Regions from separate parts of the Rhodococcus sp. UYP9 genome, predicted to be linked through region 2. Evidence: predicted binding sites of a transcription regulator. Region 2 holds the regulator's gene; each other region holds the start of a gene.

What was found. Region 2 encodes LexA, which represses DNA repair genes until DNA is damaged. Its sites were predicted from a motif close to CGAACANNTGTTCG; they were not measured.
Region 1: the regulator LexA is predicted to act here: its motif matches at 4,427-4,440, upstream of ABIB36_RS14595 (SAV_6107 family HEPN domain-containing protein).
Region 3: the regulator LexA is predicted to act here: its motif matches at 4,000-4,013, upstream of cofD (2-phospho-L-lactate transferase).

What each region holds. Positions count from the first base shown of each region.
Region 1 is NZ_JBEPPH010000004.1:381,987-389,331, forward strand. It holds gene ABIB36_RS14570 (glycosyltransferase family 2 protein) at 1-531, opposite strand, end outside; gene ABIB36_RS14575 (LppM family (lipo)protein) at 542-1,192, opposite strand; gene ABIB36_RS14580 (carotenoid biosynthesis protein) at 1,290-2,156, opposite strand; gene ABIB36_RS14585 (phytoene desaturase family protein) at 2,153-3,763, opposite strand; gene ABIB36_RS14590 (GNAT family N-acetyltransferase) at 3,787-4,380, opposite strand; gene ABIB36_RS14595 (SAV_6107 family HEPN domain-containing protein) at 4,608-5,057, shown strand; gene ABIB36_RS14600 (SCO2097 family morphological protein) at 5,299-5,739, shown strand; gene mraZ (division/cell wall cluster transcriptional repressor MraZ) at 6,195-6,626, shown strand; gene rsmH (16S rRNA (cytosine(1402)-N(4))-methyltransferase RsmH) at 6,953-7,345, shown strand, end outside.
Region 2 is NZ_JBEPPH010000003.1:69,789-77,133, forward strand. It holds gene hrpA (ATP-dependent RNA helicase HrpA) at 1-1,283, shown strand, start outside; gene nrdR (transcriptional regulator NrdR) at 1,328-1,795, opposite strand; gene ABIB36_RS10020 (hypothetical protein) at 1,935-2,444, opposite strand; gene lexA (transcriptional repressor LexA) at 2,830-3,528, shown strand; gene ABIB36_RS10030 (acyl-CoA dehydrogenase family protein) at 3,610-4,752, opposite strand; gene ABIB36_RS10035 (uracil-xanthine permease family protein) at 4,889-6,154, opposite strand; gene ptsP (phosphoenolpyruvate--protein phosphotransferase) at 6,184-7,345, opposite strand, start outside.
Region 3 is NZ_JBEPPH010000003.1:450,547-457,891, forward strand. It holds gene ABIB36_RS11800 (tobH protein) at 1-496, opposite strand, end outside; gene ABIB36_RS11805 (phosphomannomutase/phosphoglucomutase) at 577-1,953, opposite strand; gene ABIB36_RS11810 (DUF3499 domain-containing protein) at 2,204-2,626, opposite strand; gene ABIB36_RS11815 (metallopeptidase family protein) at 2,702-3,190, shown strand; gene ABIB36_RS11820 (WhiB family transcriptional regulator) at 3,217-3,471, opposite strand; gene cofD (2-phospho-L-lactate transferase) at 4,293-5,261, shown strand; gene ABIB36_RS11830 (coenzyme F420-0:L-glutamate ligase) at 5,258-6,613, shown strand; gene ABIB36_RS11835 (NUDIX hydrolase) at 6,615-7,163, shown strand; gene manB (mannose-1-phosphate guanylyltransferase) at 7,169-7,345, opposite strand, start outside.

The DNA of each region.
Region 1 (7,345 bases), on a different contig from region 2:
GATCTGCTTCGGCCATGGACATACCAATGCAGCGTCGTGGCGGCGCAGTGTCGACGCTGCTGCTGCGATCGCGTTCTCGGTGAGACGAACGTCGGCATCGACGAACACGATCGCGTCGAGATGATCGTTCATCTCGAACGCGAGACCGGCAAGGGTCCGGCACGCTGCCGCCTTGCCCGTCCACCCAGGAGGTGGCTCGGCACACGATTCGACGACACTGACTCGGCCGTCGTCGCCGGCAGCAGCTCGGGCTGCCGCAAGCGTGTCATCCGACGAACCGTCGTCGAGTATCAGAATCCGAAGATCACGGCACCGACGCTGAGCCCGGAGGTCCGCAATGAGCAAGGGGAGTTGGTCTTGTTCGTTGCGGGCGGGAACGCAGACCACGATCGAGTCGTGGACGTCGGAATCGGTTGCGCGGGACAGGCGAGGCACTGTGACAGCGTTGAAAACCGAGATGGCCGCCGTCGATACCGATAGCACCGCGCCGGCAGCAGCCATGCCGGCGATCACTCGGCCGGCGGTAGTCATGAGCGATTCGCTACTTCTTCGACTCGACGAGGCGCACCGGAGGGTTTCTGGTCACCCAGGCCATGGCTCCGACGATCGCTGCGATGCCTACAGTGACGCCCCCGACGATGCCGGCCCAGCCCGCGAAACTGCGGGTGTTGGGATCGGGATAGTTGACCTCGGCCCGCATGCTCGTCACCTCGCCCGCGGGCAACTTCCAGGTGATGATGTTGTCCCCTTCACGGGTGCCGTTGGTCGTCCCGATTCGAGCGGGAAACGCGATGGTGAACTGAACATCGGTGCCCTGCTTGGGGACCGCCTGCAAATCCGCCTTGCCTTCGAGCGTCACGGTGTCGCCCGCTCGCTGCATCACCAGCTGGTAGCTCCCCGTCGCTTGATCCGACATGGAACCGAGGGTTTGAAGGTCGCCGAAGGAGAGATCGCTGAAACGTGCTTGGCTGCCGATGTATCCGTCCTGCTTGTATTCCGCGACACGGATCTTGCTCGCGAGCGAAGACGGAGGCGTGAGCACCGGGCCGGTATCGGTATCGGATGTCGGTATCGTCGCGGCCACGATCTGCCCCGACACGCGGTCGTCGGCAGAGACACCCATCGACACCTGTACCCGAAGGCAACCGGCCAACATCGGCGCTACGAACAGCGCTAATGCGAGGGCGGACATAATTCGACGGTTACGGGTACCTGCACGGAATGTCGACTGCACGTTCGACATCGTGCCAGACGTACGACGCCGTCTGCGCCAGGGAGCCGAAAGAACGTCACCGAGTCCGCGTGCGTCCTCGCGGTTCGGTGGTCGGTTTTCTCGAAGTTGCCCATCTCGACGTCGCCCATCCTGACGTCGCCCAAGTCCATGCGAGCGGAACTCCGACGACCCCCATCGCGAAAAATCCGTAGACGGCCGAGTATCGAAGTTCGGGTCCGGTCAGAAGCGCGGCGTGAGCAAGCGCCGAGCCGAGCCACGTCCAGGTGAACAGCACCAGGGGAGCGGTGTCGGAAATCGGTGTCAGCGTGGTGCGGTCAGCTTGGAACCGGCGACCCAGAGTATCGACGATCAGCGCCATGATGGCTGCCGTGACAAACCACCCCAGATAATTGCTCACGGGTATCGAGGGGATTCCGGGTAGTCCGGCGATCGGAGACGTCCAGGTCCACTGCCCATCGGTCACCATCTGTGTGTCGAGGTAGAGATCCCATCCGACCATCCCGACCGCGGTGATCACGACGCGGTGAATTCTTCGACGCGCAGGGGAGGCCGACGATCGTTGCAACACATAGGAGACCGCGCACCAGATCGGATAGAACCCGGCAGTCCACGCAAGTGGGACCACCGCGGGCACGCCCACGATGTCGGGGCCGAGTCGACCAGTTGCATATCCATAGCTTCCAAAAGGGAACCCCGTTGCGGTTCCTACTATTTCGGCGATCAGGCCGAGCCCGGCAGTAGTCGCGAACAGCATCAGAGCCCAACCGATACCGCGGGACACAGCGGCGTGTACGAGCGCACACGACGCGAGGAGGACGACGACGGCGACGGTGACGACATCGCGTCGCGACCCGGTCACGAGGGGGTACGAAATCTGGGCCATTATTGCGGCACCCGCGAGTGCCACGACGAACCTGTTCATCGTCTTCGGTTCCCGATCCAGCGGCGGAGTCTGCCGGCTCGTGCGTCGGCCAGGGCGATTCGGGCCGCACTCCGCCCGCTCGCCGCGGACACTCCGCCACCCGGGTGAGTAGAGGCACCCGTCAAATACATTCCTGGAGCTCCAGGCACTCGGTATCCGGCGAGCTGGGGGACCGGTCGCCACATCATCATCTGATCGAGTGACATCTCGACGTGCATGATGTTTCCCCCGATCAAACCGAGCTCCCTTTCGATATCGACGGGTGACTGGACATGTCGGTCGAGCACGGACGCACTGAAGCCCGGTGCGTAGGACTCGAGTTCGGCGACAATTCTGTCCGCCTCGAGCTCGGCGAGATCGTCGGCACGTACCTGGTCCGATTCTCGCCACTGGCGTCCTCCGGACAGGGTGTGGGGCTGCCACTGTGACCACAGCGAAATCTGATGTTGACCTGCGGGTGCAACGGTGGGATCGATCGCGGTGAACGACATGCCGAGTACCGCAGGCCTCGGTGGGAGTTCACCTGCAGACGCAGACCCATGGGCCAGACGCAGATGTGCACGGTCGCGAACCAACATCTGTAGACCCGTTGTCGCGTCGGACTCGGCCGCTGCGCTCGAATACTGTGGCAGCGAGTCGGTGGCGAGACGGACTGCCATCCCGATACCGGGGCCGACCCGAATGTGTCGGCGCCAGGCTTCGATCGCCCGAGGATCATGGCCGCCTGCCGCAAGAAGATCGAGAGTCGTCAGAATGTGACAGCCTGCGATGACCATTCGGCTACGGATCGATCGTCCAGAAGATGTCGTGGTCGTCCACTGCCCATCTCTCGGCGACACTGCCTCGACCGCGTCGCCGAGGGAAACCGACCCGCCCGTCGCCGTCAGCCGAGCAACGAGGGCCTCGGTGAGTGCGCCACTTCCACCGATCGCACGCCCGGGCGGAAGTGTGTGCATCAAGGCCGCGAAGCCGACCATGGGGGCAGTGCCGGGCTCGGACATAGGTGGTCCAGATTGCGCCCCGAACCACGCCAGCGCAGCTTTCAGGCGCTCACTGGTGAACAACGCATCGAGCAGAGCGTCACCGGTCGTGAGAAATTCTCGAGACAATGCGCTTCCACCGTCGGGGGCGTCGAGACCCCAGAAGGAGCGAAGCAACCCTGGGCCGGTGGGTGGGGAGGAGAACGCCCGCATGGTCCTCGCGCTTCGTGGTCCCCACACTGCAACGAACTGCCGATAGGCGATCGCGTCGGCGGTCCCGCAGGACCGAGCGATCGACTCGCATGTTCGGTCGAGGTCGCGATGGAAGACCAACGCTTCCTCATTGGAGTTCGGGGCTCCTGGAGCGAAAGCCCACGGATCGCACTCGGCGTAGCGCAGGCCGTAACTGCCGAGATCGAGTTCTTCGATTACTCCGGTATGACGCACCATGATGTGCGCAGACGACCCGCGGTCCACACGGTGTCCTGGGAATCGCTCCACGGACGACACCGCGCCGCCGGCGATCGTGTCTCGTTCGAGCACCTCGACGGACAGCCCAGCTGCAGCGAGATAGCAAGCCGAGGTCAAAGCATTATGGCCGGAGCCGACTACCACAGCGTCGATCACCGGTCCAGGCTATAGGTCGTCCTTCATTCGAACGGCAGTGCGTGACCGAGTACGGCGAACGGCCGTCGATCGCCAGAGAACGTGAAGTCGCGCAGCACATCCTCGAATCCGAGTCGCCGGTACAACTTCCAGGCGCGGTTGTCCTCTTGCTCGACCTCGGGGGTGGACAGCAGCACACTCTTTTCGGGTCGATTCTGGAGCAGCCTGCGAGTGAGTGCGCCGCCGAGCCCGTGGCCTTGAGCACTCGGTGTGACGTGCAGCTCCGTCAATTCGAAATAGTCGTCGAGTACTCCGTCGATGTATTCGCCGGTGTGCCCGGATCTGCGCAGCCCGTCGCGCACCTGCTGATGCCACCAATGATTCCGGGCACCGTGATAGCCGTACGCCACGGCGACCAAGGGCGCGTCGGGGGTGGGGAGGACTGCTCCGACTCCCCGCCAGCCTGGCCGCGACAGATGCTCGATCCACATGGGAGCGCGGTGATACTCGGTGCCCTGGGGGTAGCCCATGGCCGCTACGTAAATGGCCAGGGCTTCGGGGAGGCGGCGACGGATTTCCTGAGGGGAAAGGTCGACGAGATATGGGGTCGTTTCCGCATCGGTAGCGACTGTTCTCAACCTTTCCTTGACTACTTGTCGGTGGGCGCAGTTATATTGAATATGTCGAACGAATGTTCGATGTCGGCGATCCGGCGAAGAGCTCGAGGGAAGCGAGACTCGCCGGGTTCCGACCTTAGAGCTTCATCGTTGTCCGGGCGTGTCGGTAGTACCTAATCCGTGCCACCGAATCCGAGGTACCAGATCGGACGACCGCGTGAGGCGAATCGAACGGGAGGTGTTCGAGTATGGCTACCAAAGTTCTCCGTGTTGACGTACGGCCGCCGGTATCGCCTCGCGCGAGAGCGTTGCTCGGCCGAGCGGACGCTCTGCTGTCTGCATCGGTCGGCGCCGCGGACGCCGCTGAGATGTTTCTCGAGTGCTACATGGCGGCTCTGCGCGGCGCGGCAGCGGTTCTGGAGGCGACCCCGATCGCCGCGACGCGAGCGCGCTCGCGAAGTGCCTGGGTCTTGATGGCCAAGGCGGCGCCTGTGCTCGATTCCTGGGCCGAGTACTTCGCTGGCTTCTCGGCGACCAGAGCCGCGGTCCAGGCGGGCTTGTGCCGGTCGATCGACGAGAACGACACCGACGAGTTCTACCGCGAAGTAGGTCGATTTCTTCAGGTAGTGGAGGAGTACATCGGAGCCGATTCGCGACTCGACAGACAGGAAGTCCGTCCGCACTCGATGTCTGCTTGAGCGCGGTGTTCTTCGCTGGTCGATATCTGGCGCCTGCCGCAGCTACTGCAGATCAGCGACTTCCAAGCGTCGATTGTGGCGTTGGGCTGGGGAACTTCGAACATTCTCAGGAACACATATCGCGAGTAGGTGGTAAGCAGGCGATTCTGCTCGTATTATCGACAGTAGGTAGCCGCCAAGGTCAGCTTCCCGTCGTTTCGGACCCGAAATGACTTTCAATTTCTGTTCAGGGGGAGGTACCGTGCCACTCTCCGAGCACGAGCAGCGCATGCTCGATCAAATCGAGAGCGCTCTCTACGCCGAGGATCCCAAATTCGCCTCGCACGTACGAAGCGGACGCATGCGTACGGCATCGAGCAAACGCCGTTTTCAAGCGGCCGCATTGTTCGCGTTGGGGCTTGTTCTTCTGATCGCCGGGGTGGCACTGCCATTCAAGCCCGGCGGTTTTCCTGTGATAAGCCTCGTCGGCTTCGTCCTGATGTTCGGGGCAGGCGTGCTGTTTCTTCTCGGCGGATCACGCAAAGCTGCAACGCCGTCCGACGGCGACGCATCGAGTGTGAGCGGATCCAATTCCGGGTCCGGTCCGAGGAGCTCGGGGCAGAAGTCCAAGCCTGCCCGTAAAGGCGGAGGCTTCGCGTCGCGCATGGAAGATCGGTTCCGGCGGCGGTTCGAGCAGGAGTGAACACTGCGCGCGCGATCGCAGTCTGACGGACTCGATCGTCGCCCGCAGCGGTTGACGACACAGAACGCGCGGCACTAGAACGCGCGATGCTGAAGAACGCGAAAGCGGTGTTCCATCGAGAGATGGGGCGCCGCTTTTTTGCTGTCCACATCTCTTTCGCCCCGCGTGGCCGAGGCCGACCCGATGAATCCCCACTTGGACCCACCGCCGCTCGCTCGGCGATCTGTAGTGCGCGGGATGTGGATCCGAACTGCGGTTTCGGCGTCTCTGCTCACTTAGAAGAGCCCGGGATCCGAGCCAGGCGCGCCGATGACATAAATCCTCCCCACAGCCCTCCATTGCTTTGAGCTGCGCTTTTGTGCAGAAGATTACAAATCAATCCTCGTCAGGGATTGATAGTGGGGGGAAGTGGGGTAAAGTGGTGGACAGCGAAGGGTTGAGGTAGGAGGTGTCGAGTGTTCCTCGGTACCTACACGCCAAAGCTCGACGACAAGGGTCGGTTGACGTTGCCGGCGAAGTTCCGCGAAGCGCTTTCTGGAGGTGTGATGGTGAGCAAAGGGCAGGATCACAGCCTCGCTGTCTACACCCCGGAGGAGTTCGCCGACCGGGTTCGCAAGCTCACCGAAGCCTCGCGGTCGAATCCCGTCGCACGTGCGTACATCAGGCAGTTGGGTGCCGGCACCGACGAGCAGCAACTCGACGGGCAGGGGCGGATCATGATCAGCGCCGACCATCGGCGCTACGCGAATCTTGGGCGCGAAGTCGTCGTCAACGGTTCCATCGAGTTCATCGAGATCTGGAACAAAGATTCCTGGACTCGTTACTCGGAGGAAAGCGAGCAGAGCTTCTCCGACGCCTTCGACGAATCCCTCGGAGGGGTTATGTAGCGCCACCAAGTCACCGCCGAGTGCCGCGAGGCCTCTGCCCGATCAGAACCCTGACGTTCTTCCCCAACGCCAGGTTTCACAGATCAGGAACCTGACGTTCTTCCCCAACGCCAGGATCCCTATCGGACAGGGACCTCGAAGCATTCGGCACAGTTCATCTCTTCGATCCGCTCGCCGAGCACAAGGTGCGCCAAGCAAGACCGGGAGGAATCATTGTGGAAGGCGAGTCTCAGCCGCCCGCCCCGGACAACCCTCCTGGCGGCCCTGGAAATACTGCAGGACCGTCGCAGGGATCCAATGCATCGAATACCCCTCGTGCCAAGCATATTCCGGTTCGGTTAGGCCGAGCCGACGAACTGCTGGGTCCAGCGTTGACCGCAGTGGGCCCCGGTGGAGAAGGCAGCGTCATGATCGACGCCACCCTCGGACTCGGAGGCCACTCCGAACACTTTTTGCGCACCTATCCCGGTGTCCGTCTGATCGGTCTCGATCGGGATCCGGCCGCTCTCGAACTCGCGAGTCGGCGCCTATCGGAATTCTCCGACAGGACAACGTTCGTACATACGACGTACGACGGAATCGGTGCCGCGCTCGAAGAGGCAGGCCTTCCCGAGTACGAGTCGGTACATGCCATTCTCTTCGACCTTGGTGTTTCTTCCATGCAGTTGGACGAGGCCGATCGTGGATTCGCCTATTCGATAGACGCACCTCTGGACATG
Region 2 (7,345 bases):
GAGTCAGCGCCCGCATCCCGATCGCCCTGCTCGCGCAGGTTCAACCGGTCGGATTCGACTGGCTGGTCCCGGGCATGCGAGCGGAACTCATCAGCACACTGATCAAACTGCTGCCCAAGACTTTACGACGCAACGTGGTGCCCGCTCCCGACTTTGCCGCCGCCGCACTGACGGCGATGAAGCCGAGATCGGAACCCGTTCTCACCGCGCTGGCCCGTGAGCTCTCACGGTTGGGTTCATGCCGGATCGATCCGGCAGACTTTCAGGTTTCCGAGCTCCCCGACCATCTCCGGATGACGTTTGTCGCAGTGGATATCAACGGAGACGTACTCGGGTCGAACAAGAACCTGACTGCCCTCCGACAGACCCTGTCACCGCGAGTGAACCGCGAAGTCGCCAGTGCCGTCGGTCAAGCCGAGCGAGCGGCAACGCTGGCATGGACGTCCTCGACTCTGGGAACTCTCGAGGAGACCGTCTCACGTTCTGTCGGTGGCCAACGAGTCACCGGATATCCCGCACTCGTTCCGGAAACCGGTGGCGTCGCGGTCCGGGTACTGAGCACACTCGCCCAGCAGCGTGCCGCAATGCGCAACGGAACCAGGGCTCTGTTGAGCGAGCGTGCACCGCGCGGCACAAAGGCACTCATCGCTGGAATTCCGACAAAGGAAAGAATCGCACTCGGGCAGAATCCGTACGGCAGCATCGAAGCACTACTCGAGGACTGCCGCACGACGGCGATCGACGAGTCGATGAGTGCGCACGGCGGTCCCGTCCGCTCGCCGCAAGAATTCGAAGCTCTGGTCAAGTCGGTGAATGCCGAGGTAACCGAACGCACGTCTCGGGTCCTTGCACTGATTCGACCGATTCTGACTGCGGCCGTGGAGCTTCGAGCCGCACTCGAACGAGCAGGCGGCGAAACCGCCGATGACGTTCGCGAGCAACTAGCCGGTCTGGTCTTCAATGGCTTCGTATTCGAATTCGGCTCTGCCAGGCTCGCTGAAATTCCCCGGTACCTCACGGCCGCTACTCGGCGACTCGGCTCACTACCCAGCAGCGCGAACCGGGACGAAACCGGAATGAACGCACTCGATCGAGTCTACGAGGCATACGACCGACTGCTGAAGTCGCTTCCTGAAGCCCGACAGCAGAGCAAACCAGTGCAGGAGATCTTCTGGATGATCGAGGAGTTACGAATTCAACTTTTCGCGCAAGGAATTCGTACGGCGTACCCGATATCGGAAAAGAGGATTACGAAAGCAATCCAGGCCGTAAGCCAACAGTGAGGCCTCGCGTCGACCGATTCACGCCCGTCGAGCGCACGCGTTCTTCAGTCGACAGTGACAGCTGACTGTCGCTGCTGGCGAAGGTCCTGAATTTCTTTCTCGAAGTCCTCGGCCGAACTGAAGGACTTGTACACTGACGCGAACCGTAGATACGCAACCTCGTCGAGATCGCGAAGCGGACCGAGAATAGCCAATCCGACCTCGTTGCTTGGGATCTCGGCCGATCCGGATGCACGAACTGCATCCTCGACCTGCTGAGCCAACAGATTCAGTGCGTCGTTGTCGACATCGCGGCCCTGGCAGGCACGACGGACGCCTCGTACTACTTTCTCCCGACTGAAGGGCTCGGTGACTCCGCTGCGCTTCACGACAGCCAGAACAGCGGTCTCCACTGTGGTGAAGCGGCGTCCACACTCCGGGCATGAGCGACGACGACGGATCGCCTGACCTTCGTCCGCCTCGCGGGAGTCGACCACTCGGGAGTCGGGGTGCTTGCAGAACGGGCAATGCATGTTGGAGCCTCCGTCGTAGCCGTCACACCATCTCGTTGGTAGCGCAAGAGGTGCAGGTACCGAGGATACTCGGAGTCCTATCGAGCCCAGTGCCGCGTACCTGGCTCGATCACCGAGGAGCACTTGAGGCATCGCTGCATCACTGGCCCGAGTCGGTGGCCGTGAAGACATCCTGACCCGCAGTACCGACGAATCCACCGTGCTCCACGACCGTGACAGCACCCGCTGAACCGCCGTCGAGATATCCGGCGCGTAGATTCGCAAGCCCTACCAAGCCCAGAAGAACAATGGCTGTGATCAGCACACCCGCGACCGTGGCGGTCCACGACAGTGTCTGACGCGGCGCCTCGTCGTCGAAGCTGTGATCGGCGGAGCTGTGATCGATGACCCGGTTGCCGCGGTCCTGTTGCGCGAGAGCGTGAAGGTAGCGTCGACGGTCGAGTGACGCGCAAGACGTGCGCGGGCGAGAAGTGCGGACGGACGAGGCCGAGCGCATTGTGCGATCGAGGGTATCGCGACCGTCTGTACCCCGACCTGCTACTGCGCGACTGGTGAGAGCACTGCGGCGCTCTGTAGTGATGCTCATCGGAACCTCCACTGCGGTGTACAGATCGACCGTGGTGATGCTCGCGACCGACGCGATTTTCACCTCTATTCGATCAGGCGTTCGATGAACGCTTGTTCGAAGTTCTATCACGCGAGTCGGACAATGTCAGCAGAAGTTGCGACACGGATCGAACAGATGTTTGATCGAACAGGGTTTTCGGGCTAGATTCGTGTCAGAAACCACACGTCACATCCACACCACGCGTTCGGGCCACTCGATCACACGAGATGCCCGGCAGGGGAAGGCGATGCAGGAGGATGCACGAATGAAAGAAGAGACCTCGTCAGGGTCACCGAAAGCCACGGGCAAGGCGAGCGGGAAGACGAAGACTACGTCAGTGAGCGCAAAGACGCGCGGAAGTGCCACCGGTGGAAAGGTCACAGCGCAGGCTGCCAAGACTACCGCCACAACCGCCAAGGCGCCTTCGGTGCCGACGGCGAAGGCATTCGAAGGTGAGGGCACCGACATCAATGCAGGCCTGACCGAACGTCAACGCAAGGTTCTCGAGGTCATCAGAGCTTCGGTGACCGAGCGTGGTTATCCGCCGAGCATCCGGGAGATCGGGGATGCGGTCGGGTTGACGTCGACCTCGTCGGTCGCTCATCAACTTCGCACGCTGGAGCGCAAAGGCTTCCTCCGACGTGATCCGAACCGCCCACGCGCAGTGGATGTCCGCGGACTCGACGAGGTTCAGGCAGACCACGCAGCAGCCGTAGCCGACGGCTCGGCGCCTGCGGAGGATCAGCTGCCGACTCCGACGTTCGTTCCGGTACTGGGACGAATCGCTGCCGGCGGTCCGATTCTTGCCGAGCAGGCGGTCGAAGACGTTTTCCCTCTCCCCCGCGAACTGGTCGGCCAGGGTTCCCTGTTCCTGTTGAGAGTGGTCGGCGAGTCGATGATCGAAGCAGCGATCTGCGATGGCGACTGGGTGGTGGTTCGGCAGCAGAGTGTCGCCGACAACGGCGACATCGTTGCGGCCATGATCGATGGCGAAGCCACGGTGAAGACATTCAAGCGCACCAAGGGTGAGGTGTGGCTCTTGCCGCACAACCCGTTGTTCGAACCGATCCCGGGCAATGACGCAGCTATCCTCGGCAAGGTTGTCACGGTCATGCGCAAGCTCTGATCAGCGAGTTCGTAGAGCGAAGGGCCGCAACTTCAGGTTTCGAGGTTGCGGCCCTTCGCTGTATCGATCGAGAGGTGAGTACTAGAGATTCAGTCCCCGCCCGATGATTTCCTTCATGATCTCGGTCGTTCCGCCGTAGATTGTCTGCACCCGAGAGTCCATGTAGGCCTTGGCGATCGGGTATTCCTTCATGTATCCGTATCCGCCATGCAGTTGCAGGCAGCGGTCGATGAGACGCACCTGGTTCTCGGTGGTCCACCACTTGGCCATAGCGGCTTCCTGAACTGTCAGCTTGCCGTCGTTGAGCAGTTCGATGAATTTGTCGACCATGATCCGTGAGGCCGTCGTCTCGGTTGCCAACTCCGCCAGCACGAATCGTGTGTTCTGGAATTTGCCGATGGACTTACCGAAGGCCTTGCGATCACGGCAGTACTGAATTGTCATGTCGAGCGCCGACTCCATGGCGGCTGCTGCGACGACCGCAATGGACAGTCGTTCCTGAGGCAGGTTCTGCATCAGGTAGATGAAGCCCATCCCCTCCTCACCCAGAAGGTTCGCGGCGGGCACGCGGACGTCGGTGAAGCTGAGTTCGGCTGTGTCCTGCGCCTTCATCCCGATCTTGTCGAGATTGCGTCCGCGTTCGAAACCGGGCATGTCGCGCTCGACGACGAGCAAGCTGAATCCCTGCGCACCCTTGTCGGGGTCGGTGCAGGCTACGACGATGACGAGGTCGGCATTGATTCCGTTGGTGATGAAGGTCTTGGACCCGTTGAGGACCCATTCGTCACCATCGCGAACGGCCTTGGTCTTGATTCCCTGCAGATCGCTACCGGTACCGGGTTCGGTCATCGCGATCGCGGTGATCAACTCACCGGAACTGAATCCGGGTAACCAACGCTGCTTCTGTTCTTCGTTCGTCAGATTGATGAGGTATGGCGCGACGACGTCGTTGTGCAGCGTGAATCCGATTCCGCTGTAACCGCCGCGGGTGGTTTCCTCGGTGACGATGGCGTTGTAGCGGAAGTCCTTGACACCGCCGCCGCCGTACTCCTCCGGCACGTCGGTGCCGAGGAATCCTTGCTTTCCAGCTTCTACCCACACCCAACGATCGACGAGATTCTGCTCTTCCCACTTGGAGTGGTTCGGCGCAACGTGTTGGTCGAGGAACTTGCGGTACGACTCGCGAAACATGTCGTGCTCGGAATCGAATATCGTGCGTTCCACTTCGGTCTCCTTCGAATTGCCAACCGGCGGCACAATGGGTCACCGCCGGTGAACTGACGTGATTCGAGCCTACGGCCGAATTGGTCACACGGTCGATGACCGAGCCGCGCGGAATCGGTGACCGAAGGTAGTGCCGCTATCGGCGCTGTGTGCGAGAAAGGGCGCGCAGCACGGGATAGCCGACCAAGATTCCGACCGATCCCCAGGCGATACCGCCGAGTTCCACCGACCCAACCGTCAGCGTCAGATCGCCGATGCCGGCAACGATGGCAGCAGCAACGACAACGAGGTTGACGGGATCTGTGAAGTCGACTTTGCTGTCCGACCAGATCCGCACACCCAGCAGCCCGATCAGTCCGTACAGAACCAGTGTCGCGCCACCGATGACTCCGTCCGGGACCGTGAATACCAACGCGCCGAATTTCGGCGAGAACGCGAGCACGACTGCCGTCACCGCGGCCACCCAGTAGGCCGCGGTCGAGTACACGCGGGTCGCCGCCATCACGCCGATGTTCTCGGCGTAGGTCGTCGTGCCCGAGCCACCCGCAGCACCTGCCAGCGTCGTCGCCAATCCATCTGCGATGAGTGCGTCTCCGGCGAGGTCGTCGAGTTTCTTACCCGTCATTGCCGACACTGCTTTGACGTGGCCGACGTTCTCGGCCACGAGAACGATGACGACGGGTAGTGCGATGAGTACGACGGACAATTCGAACGTCGGTCCACGGAATTCGGGAATACCGATCCACTCCGCAACGCGCATCGCGTCGAGTTTGACGTCCGAGATCTGCCCTGACACAGCAGCGAAAACCCATCCGACGATGACTCCGACAAGGATTCCGAGGCGTCCGAGCAGTCCCGGGCCTGCGACGGTCACCAGGAGGATCGCCGCGAGAGTCACCGCGGCCACGAGTGGCTGCGCCTCGAACGACGACGTCGCTGCGGGAGCGAGGTTGAGTCCGATGAGAACGACGACCGCACCTGTGACGACGGGAGGCATCACCGCTTCGATGAGTCGTCCGCCCGCGAACTTGACGACCAATCCGACGAGTGTCAGCACGACGCCCACGGACATGACGGCGCCGAGTTGCGCGGCGGGGCCGCTCGCCTGTGCCGCACTGAGTGGTGCGATGAAAGCGAACGAGGATCCGAGATAGCTGGGGATGCGCCCCCGCGTGATCACGAGGAACAACGCGGTACCGATGCCCGAGAACAACAGGGTCGTGGTGACGGGAAATCCGGTTACCGTCGGAACGAGCAACGTGGCGCCGAACATGGCGATGACGTGCTGCATACCGATACCCACGGTTCGCGGCCACGACAGGCGCTGGTCCGGTGCCACAACTGCCCCTGCCTCGACGTTCTTGCCGTTGCCGTGCAGGGTCCATCCGAATTGTCTTCTCACGGGTTCGAATCCTAGGGCCTGCCGCTTCGTCACTCGTTCAGGATCGACGCTGCCGCCTCGCGTGCCGCCGTGGCACTGTCGGTCTTCGACGCGACCGCGGCCGCGCGCTGGCACTGCTCGAGCGTGACCGTGGACAATTTCGCCCCTACGTGTGCGACTGCGGCAGACGCAGCGGACAGTGACGTGACACCCAGGCCCACCAGGACGCACGCCAACAGTGGGTCGGCGGCGGCCTCGCCGCATACTCCAACCGGCTTGCCCACGGCCATACCGGCCTTCGCGGTGTGAGCGACCAGCGCGATGACCGCCGGCTGCCACGGATCGGTCAGCGATGCGAGTTGGGAGGACATCCGATCGGCGGCCATTGTGTACTGCGCCAGATCGTTCGTTCCGATCGACAGAAACTCCACATGCTCGAGAATGTGCTCGGCGAGCAACGCCGCGGCCGGGACCTCGATCATGACGCCCGGAGTCAGGCCCCTCTCGCGGACGTCGGCGGCGAATGCAGCCGCTTCGGCCGCGGTGGCAATCATGGGGGCCATCACCCAAGGACTCGAATTGGTGGCCGCAGCGGCCGCAGCGATCCCGTCGAGCTGACGATAGAGAATTCCTCTGTCCTGCTCAGCGATTCGGATGCCACGAATACCCAGTGCAGGGTTGGCCTCGTCCGGATGATTGGCGAAGCGCAAGGGCTTGTCCGATCCGGCGTCGAGGGTACGAACGACAACCTTGTGTCCGGCGAACGCATCGAGCACTTGACCGTAGATTTCGGCCTGCTCATCGACGGTAGGTTCCGAGTCGCGGTCCAGGAAGCACAATTCGGTGCGAAAGAGTCCGATCCCGTCGGCGGCCGTCTTCCTCGCTGCGCGAGCTCCCGCGCCGTCCTGAACGTTGGCAAGGATGTCGACTCGGTGGCCGTCGGCTGTGACTCCGGGCCCTGTCCATTGGGACACCCGATCCAATTCGTCTCGAGCCGAGTCCACCGAGGCTCTCGCGAGGGTCGCATCGGGCTCGAGCACGATATCGCCGGTTATTCCGTTCACCAGAGCGCGAGCACCTTCGGTAACGTCGTCGAGCCCCGTGACCGCCACGACGCACGGGATACCGAGCTGGCGCGCAATGATCGCGGTGTGACTTGTCGGTCCACCGAGCGATGTTGCCAGTGCGAGAACCAGACCCGCATCGAGTCCC
Region 3 (7,345 bases), 380 kb from region 2:
CCAGGTAACGCATCAACGTGTTGTGCTCGCGCACAGCGACCCTCGGTGGAAGGAACACTGCGCGGCCTGCCGCCGCAGAGCGCAGCGGTCCCTCGTCCGGGGTGACGAGAACAGTCTCGGCGCCACGGCGAACGGCTGCGGATATCGATTCTGCGAGCCGTGGATCACCGGCATCGTCGCCGGAGACCACAACTACGTCGAGCGGACCGACCCACAGTGGCGTCGTCGCGGCGTGCACAAGCGGAAAGCCGATGCGTGCACCGAAGGCGGCGATGAGCATGGACGCGGCCCGACCCGCGCGGCCTTCACCCGCGACGAAAACAACGCTGCGAGGGCGAAGATCGCTCAGCCGTTCGGATACGGACTCCTCGACGGCTGCATACGTCGCACGGACCTGCGCGCCTGCCAATGCGGCGCTGCGCAGGGCGCCGTCGGTATCGGCGGCGGCGAGTGCGGCTGTGTCATCCAAATTCAGCAGAGACGACGGAGCTGTCATGGCTATCTGCACCGTCCTTTCCTTACCGACGTCCACTCACCGACCGAGTGAATTCGTGAGTGCGAGCGTCTCCTAGCCCACTATTCCAGTTGTCCTCGCACTATGCCCAATATCTCGGAGGTCAAAGCATCGACATCTTCACTGGTGCGGGCTTCGACGTTGAGGCGCAACAGCGGTTCGGTATTCGACGCCCGGAGATTGAACCAGGCACCGTCCGCGAGATCGATGGTGACACCGTCCAACCGGTCGACCGATACCGTACGGTCCGCGAAGGCGTCGAGCACCGCCTTCGTGCGCTCGACGGCATCCTCGACCGTCGAGTTGATCTCCCCTGACGCAGAGTACGACTCGTAGGACTTCATCAACTCCGAGAGCGGTCGATCTGTAGCGCCGAGAGCTGCCAGGACATGCAGCGCCGCGAGCATTCCGGAGTCCGCACCCCAGAAATCGCGGAAGTAGTAGTGGGCGGAGTGCTCACCACCGAACACAGCACCGGTCTCTGCCATCTGCTGCTTGATGAACGAATGGCCGACCCTTGTTCGCACGGGTTTGCCACCGAGTCTGGTCACCAACTCTGGAACTGCATGGGAGGTGATCAGGTTGTAGATCACCGACGCGCCGGGTTCTTTGGCGAGCTCGCGCTCGGCTACGAGCCCGGTCACTGCCGAAGGAGAGACCGGATTTCCGAGTTCGTCGACGACGAAGCATCGATCCGCGTCGCCGTCGAAGGCCAATCCGATATCGGCACCGGTCTCGCGTACGAACTTCTGTAGGTCGACGAGATTCTTCGGGTCGAGCGGGTTCGCCTCGTGGTTGGGGAAGGTTCCGTCGAGCTCGAAGTAGAGCGGGTAGATGGTGACCGGCAGTGAATCGAATACAGCAGGCACAGTGTGCCCACCCATTCCGTTTCCGGCGTCGACCGCGATCTTGACACCGGATACCTGTGACAGATCGACGAGGTCACGCACAAAAGTGGCGTACTCGACCAGAACATCACGGTCCGAGGTGGTTCCCGGTGTCCCATCGTATTCCGGAACACCGTCGACCAGCTCTGCTTTGATAGTGCCGAGACCGGTGTCCTGTCCTACCGGCTTCGCTCCCGCGCGGCACAGCTTGATGCCGTTGTACTCGGCAGGATTGTGGCTCGCGGTGAACATGGCACCAGGGCAATCCAGAACGCCCGATGCGAAGTAGAGCTGATCGGTCGAGGCAAGTCCAATGTGGACGACATCGAGGCCCTGTGAGGTGACTCCGTCTGCGAATGCCCTCGACAACTCCGGCGACGATGCGCGCATATCGTGGCCGACCACGACCTGGGTGACGGATTTCTCTCGGACCAGTCGCGCGAACGATGCGCCGACGTCTCGCACGAAGCCTGCGTCGATCTGCTCGCCCACCACCCCTCGTACGTCATAGGCCTTGATGACTGCATTGACGGACTCGGCAGTTCGTGCCACGAACGACTCCTCGTGAATTTCGGTGGGGTGAGCGGTAGAGGCGAGCCACTGCGGCCCAGCCCTTGCACTTCGGACATCGACTTCTCGAGTCGAATCTGTCACAACTCGATGCGTCGAGCGCGAGAAAACCGACCAGTTGTGACCGAACCCATGCGACCGATCGAACGAAACAATCGCCGAGTACAACGGCGGAACATCCAACGGAACAAAAGGCTGAACTTCCGGGTCGGACGCGGGGTTTGACCAGAATTCAGGACGTGGGATCGGGAAGCACCCGTAGGTGACCCCGTCGGCCGGTCCGTGCCGGCGCCGAAGTCCGACGATCTCCAACTACGTCAGCGCGAATGTCCCGTTCTCGAGCTCGGTCCGTCGACTCGGTGTCCTCGCGTCGGACACGATCGCCGCGGCCTGCTTCGCGAACGGCTTCGGCCAGGGCCGTCAGGTCGTCCTCGTCGGGCGTCGTCGTGGTGAAGCCACCCTCGTAGCGAACCATTTCCCAGCCCTTGGGCGCAGTGGTGGTCACAGCGTGTACCTCACACAGGTCCCATGAGTGGGGTTCGGCGACAGTAGCAAGTGGTCCCACGACGGCAGTCGAGTCCGAATAGACATACGTGAGCGTCGCGACGGCCGAACGGCTACACCCGGGCCTGCAGCATCCACGCAGTGATCTCACGAGCAAGAGACTATCCCTCGACTCCGACTGCACGCCGCCCGACACACCGCGAAGGGGCGGGCGATAACCTTGGGCATGGCTCGAACTGGCTCCGGACGACAACCGACCTCCCGATCTGCGGACCGTCGCGGCCGCGGAGTTCGCGGCCCGGTGCTCCCCTCGAATGTTCCGGGGCACCGATCGCGAGCCGACAAATTCGACCGCGTGGTGCTGGAGGCATTCGCTCGCATCGACCACAAGTGGCACGAGCGGTTGGAGAGGCTGGACATCGCAGTCGACGAAGTACCAAAAATCAGGGCAATAGATCCCGAATCGGTCACGTGGCCACCCGAGGTGGTAGCAGAGGGGCCCGTTCCGTTGTCCAGACTGGTGCCGGCGGGCATCGACAAGCGCGGCGAATCGACACGCGCACGGATCGTGTTGTTCAGGCGCCCATTGGAGCGACGCGCCAAGCACCCGGAGGATCTGGAAGATCTTCTCTACGAAGTGCTCGTCGAACAGGTTGCGACCTACTTGGGGGTCGACCCCGACACCGTCGACCCGGGCATGGAAGAAGGACGTTAGTCGAAGGACTCGGCCAGTAGCTAGATCTAGCCGATACCCCGCTTGAGCCGACGCCGCTCCCGCTCCGACAGTCCTCCCCAGATTCCGAAACGCTCGTCCTTGGCAAGCGCGTACTCCAGGCATTCGCCCTTCACATCGCAACCGAGGCAGATGCGTTTTGCTTCACGAGTCGATCCACCCTTCTCGGGAAAAAATGCTTCAGGATCGGTCTGCGCACAGAGCGCACGCTCTTGCCACTGATCTTCGATCTCCTCGAACATCCGATCGAATCCTGCCACCATACTCGAGAACGGCGTCTCCGGAACACGAACTGGCAGAGCGGTTCCCTCCCCCAGCGCGTCGTCTTCGTCTGTGAAGTCCTCGGTATCGCGATCGACACCGACGGCGCTGGAATCCATTGAACCTGAATGGGTATCGTCTAGATCGTCTGCATCTTCAGCCCCGGGAACCACCGAATCGCGGCCGACTGCCACGTCCGCTGTAGCCACATCGGCACCAAACGTATCCGAGCGGCCACCCACCACCTTTGCCGCAAAAGTCTTGTCATTCATACGATTCCCGCAGTCGCCTCGTGCCGCGCGTGCTCGGGAATCGGTCTGCGACGCGTAGCTGACTACGCTGAGGTGAGCCTGGGGTTCGCCCCGATGTTCACGTGCCTCGTACTGGTCGTACATCGCTTCAGCCTCCTCACCATTCGATAGCACAGAAATTTCCGGTCGATTCCGAATACCTTGCCCCGCGCCGATATTCGTACCCATACCCCAACCATCGACTTCTAACACACGCTTCTGCATACTTGATGTAAGATGGGAACGAGTGTTCGAATCAAGGGTCACTCCAAGCGAACTCACCTGATGCTCGGGGAATGACATAAATGTGATTAGACATGCCGGAGTAGGTTGCGGTCAAGCCGATACGGGATATTGCAATACCATCTCCAGCCCGGAATCAGCCCTCTCCCCGAATAATGGCCTGTCGTCGGCGTGTCGCGCCCCGAAAAACGCACCGAAACCGGGACTGTGTCCGGATTTCACCGCGTCGGCGCCGCTGAGGAGGCGGGCGCCGACCGATCGATTCGACCGAGAGCCTAGGCTCTGAATCTGTGAAAGTGACTGTCTTGGTCGGTGGAGTCGGCGGAGCCCGGTTCCTCCAGGGCCTCAAAACACTGCTCGGGGACGACGACGAGATTACGGCGATCGTCAATGTCGGAGACGACGTGTGGATGCATGGTTTGCGCATCTGCCCCGACCTCGACACCTGCATGTACACCCTCGGCGACGGAATCGATACCGAGCGTGGCTGGGGACGCATCGCGGAGACTTGGCACGCGCGTGACGAACTCGCCGCGTACGGGGCCGACCCGGATTGGTTCGGACTCGGAGACAGAGACATTGCCACACATCTCATCCGGAGTCGGATGCTCAGGACCGGATATCCGCTCTCGGCGGTGACCGAGGCACTGTGCAATCGATGGAAGCCAGGCGTGCGACTCCTACCGGTGACCGACGACCGGAGCGAGACCCACGTCGTCGTCACCGACCCGGACGAAAAGGACGGGGACACTCAGCGAGCAATCCACTTTCAAGAGTGGTGGGTTCGCTACCGAGCGCAGATTCCGACACACAGCTTCGCCAATATCGGTGCCGAGCAAGCAAGTCCGGCGCCCGGGGTCCTCGATGCCCTCGCCGGCGCCGACGCCGTGATTCTGGCTCCATCCAATCCGGTGGTAAGCGTCGGAGCGATTCTCGCTGTCCCCGGAATCCGCAGTGCGCTACGTACGACGTCGGCCAAGGTTGTCGGCCTGTCGCCGGTGGTGGACGGAAAGCCGTTGCGCGGGATGGCAGACGAATGTCTGAGCGTCATCGGTGTCGAGACGTCCGCCGAGGCCGTCGGACGTCACTACGGCGCACGATCGGACACCGGAATCCTCGACGCATGGTTGATCCACTCGACCGATCAGGCCACCATCCCCGGCGTTGACGTACACAGCGTGCCGTTACTGATGACCGACCCCGAAACGACCGCCCTGATGGCCGCAGCGGCACTTCGTTCGGCTGGACTCGAGCTGTGACCGGGCCGATTCCGACCGACCATGCTCCTGGCGGCAGCATCGAGATCATCCCGGTGACCGGGTTACCGGAGTTTCGGCCGGGCGACGATGTTGCGTCCTCGATAGCCGCGTGCGCACCGTGGATTCGCAACGACGACATATTGGTGGTCACCAGCAAGATCGTGTCCAAGGCCGAAGGTCGACTGGTCGACGCACCACTGGATCCAGAAGAACGAGATGCCGCGCGAAGACTGCTGGTCGAGCAGGAAGCAGTTCGGATCGTTGCTCGCAAAGGCCGAACACTGATCACCGAGAATCGTCTCGGCATCGTGCAGGCCGCCTCTGGAATCGATGGATCCAACGTCGATCGGGCCGAATTGGCTCTTCTCCCGCGAGATCCTGATGCAAGCGCTACCGCCATACGAGCAGCACTGGCGTCTTCGCTCGGTGTCGACGTAGGAGTCGTCATCACCGACACCATGGGTCGTGCGTGGCGTATCGGCCAAATCGATGCCGCGATCGGCTCGGCCGGTCTCGCCGTGATCCATGGCTATGCCGGCGCCGAGGACGCCCAAGGTAACGAGTTGATCGTGACCGAAGTCGCTGTCGCCGACGAGATCGCTGCTGCAGGCGATTTGGTGAAGGGAAAGCTCGGTGCCGTTCCGGTTGCCGTCGTGCGTGGCCTGAAGCCGGTCGACAACGGCACCGGCGCAAGAGATTTAGTGCGCAGCGGTGAAGAAGACCTTTTCTGGCTCGGTACCACCGAGTCGATCGACAGGGGGCGCCGGGAGGCTCTTCTCGTTCGCCGCTCGGTTCGGTCCTTCACCGGCGAATCGGTGGATCCCGAGGAGATACGCGGCGCCGTCGCCGAAGCACTGACTGCTCCCGCGCCGCATCACACCCATCCGGTTCGATTCGTGTGGGTTCGCACCCCGGCTGTACGCACCCAGCTGTTGAACAAGATGAAGGACCAGTGGCGTGAGGACCTCCGCTCGGACGGGTACACCGACGAGCAGATAGAGCGCAGAACTTCGCGCGGCGACATCTTGTTCGATGCGCCCGAAATCGTGATCCCCTTCTGCGTACCCGATGGGGCACACACGTACTCCGACGAGCGCCGAAACCGAGCCGAAGAGACGATGTTCACCGTTGCCGTCGGCGCCGCGGTGCAAGGTCTACTCGTGGCGCTGGCAGTGCGAGGACTCGGTAGCTGTTGGATCGGCTCGACAATTTTCGCTGCAGACTTGGTGCGCACCGAGTTGGACATGCCTTCCGACTGGAAAGCCCTGGGCGCCATCGCAATCGGTCACCCCGACAGCCCTGCCGAGGTACGGAAGCCACACCCATTGGGTAACGAACTGCTGGAGATGTGAGATGAGTTCGGGGACGCTTCGACATTCCGCCACCACGGTGCTGGAGCAGTGGCGGACGAGCCAGTGGCACGAAGATTCGCTCCGCCACACGATGCTCGCCTTCATCGACAGCAATGCCGACGCGTGCCTGCGAGCCAACGAAGCAGGGCACCTCACCGCATCCTCGCTGGTTCTCGACGCGGAGGGCCGCAATGTCCTTCTCACCCTGCACCCGCGGGTAGGCCGTTGGATCCAGCTGGGCGGCCATTGCGAGGAATCCGACGACACGGTGGTCGATGCCGCGTTGCGTGAAGCTCGGGAAGAGTCCGGGATCGAAGATCTCGACATCGACACCGCACTGTTGTCCGCGCACACGCACCCGATCACATGCTCGCTCGGCAAGCCCACCCGGCACCTCGATTTACGGTTCCTGGTGCGCGCCCCCGTCGGGGCCGAGGCCGTCCGAAGTGCGGAATCCACGGACCTGCGCTGGTGGCCCGTCGACGCACTTCCCGACACCGCCGAGAAGGACACGATCACCCATCTCGTCGAACTCGCGCTACTGCGCTAGCGGCATCAGACGTCAGTGGAGAACCTGACTCCACCGTCGGGCAACTTGACCCCTGGCCACACTCTGGCGCCACGAAGCAGTTCACAGCGGGCACCGATGTCGGCTCCGTCCCCGATGATGGCGTCACGGATCAGTGCGCGCGGTCCGATACGTACACCGAATCCCAGGATCGAACGCTCCAC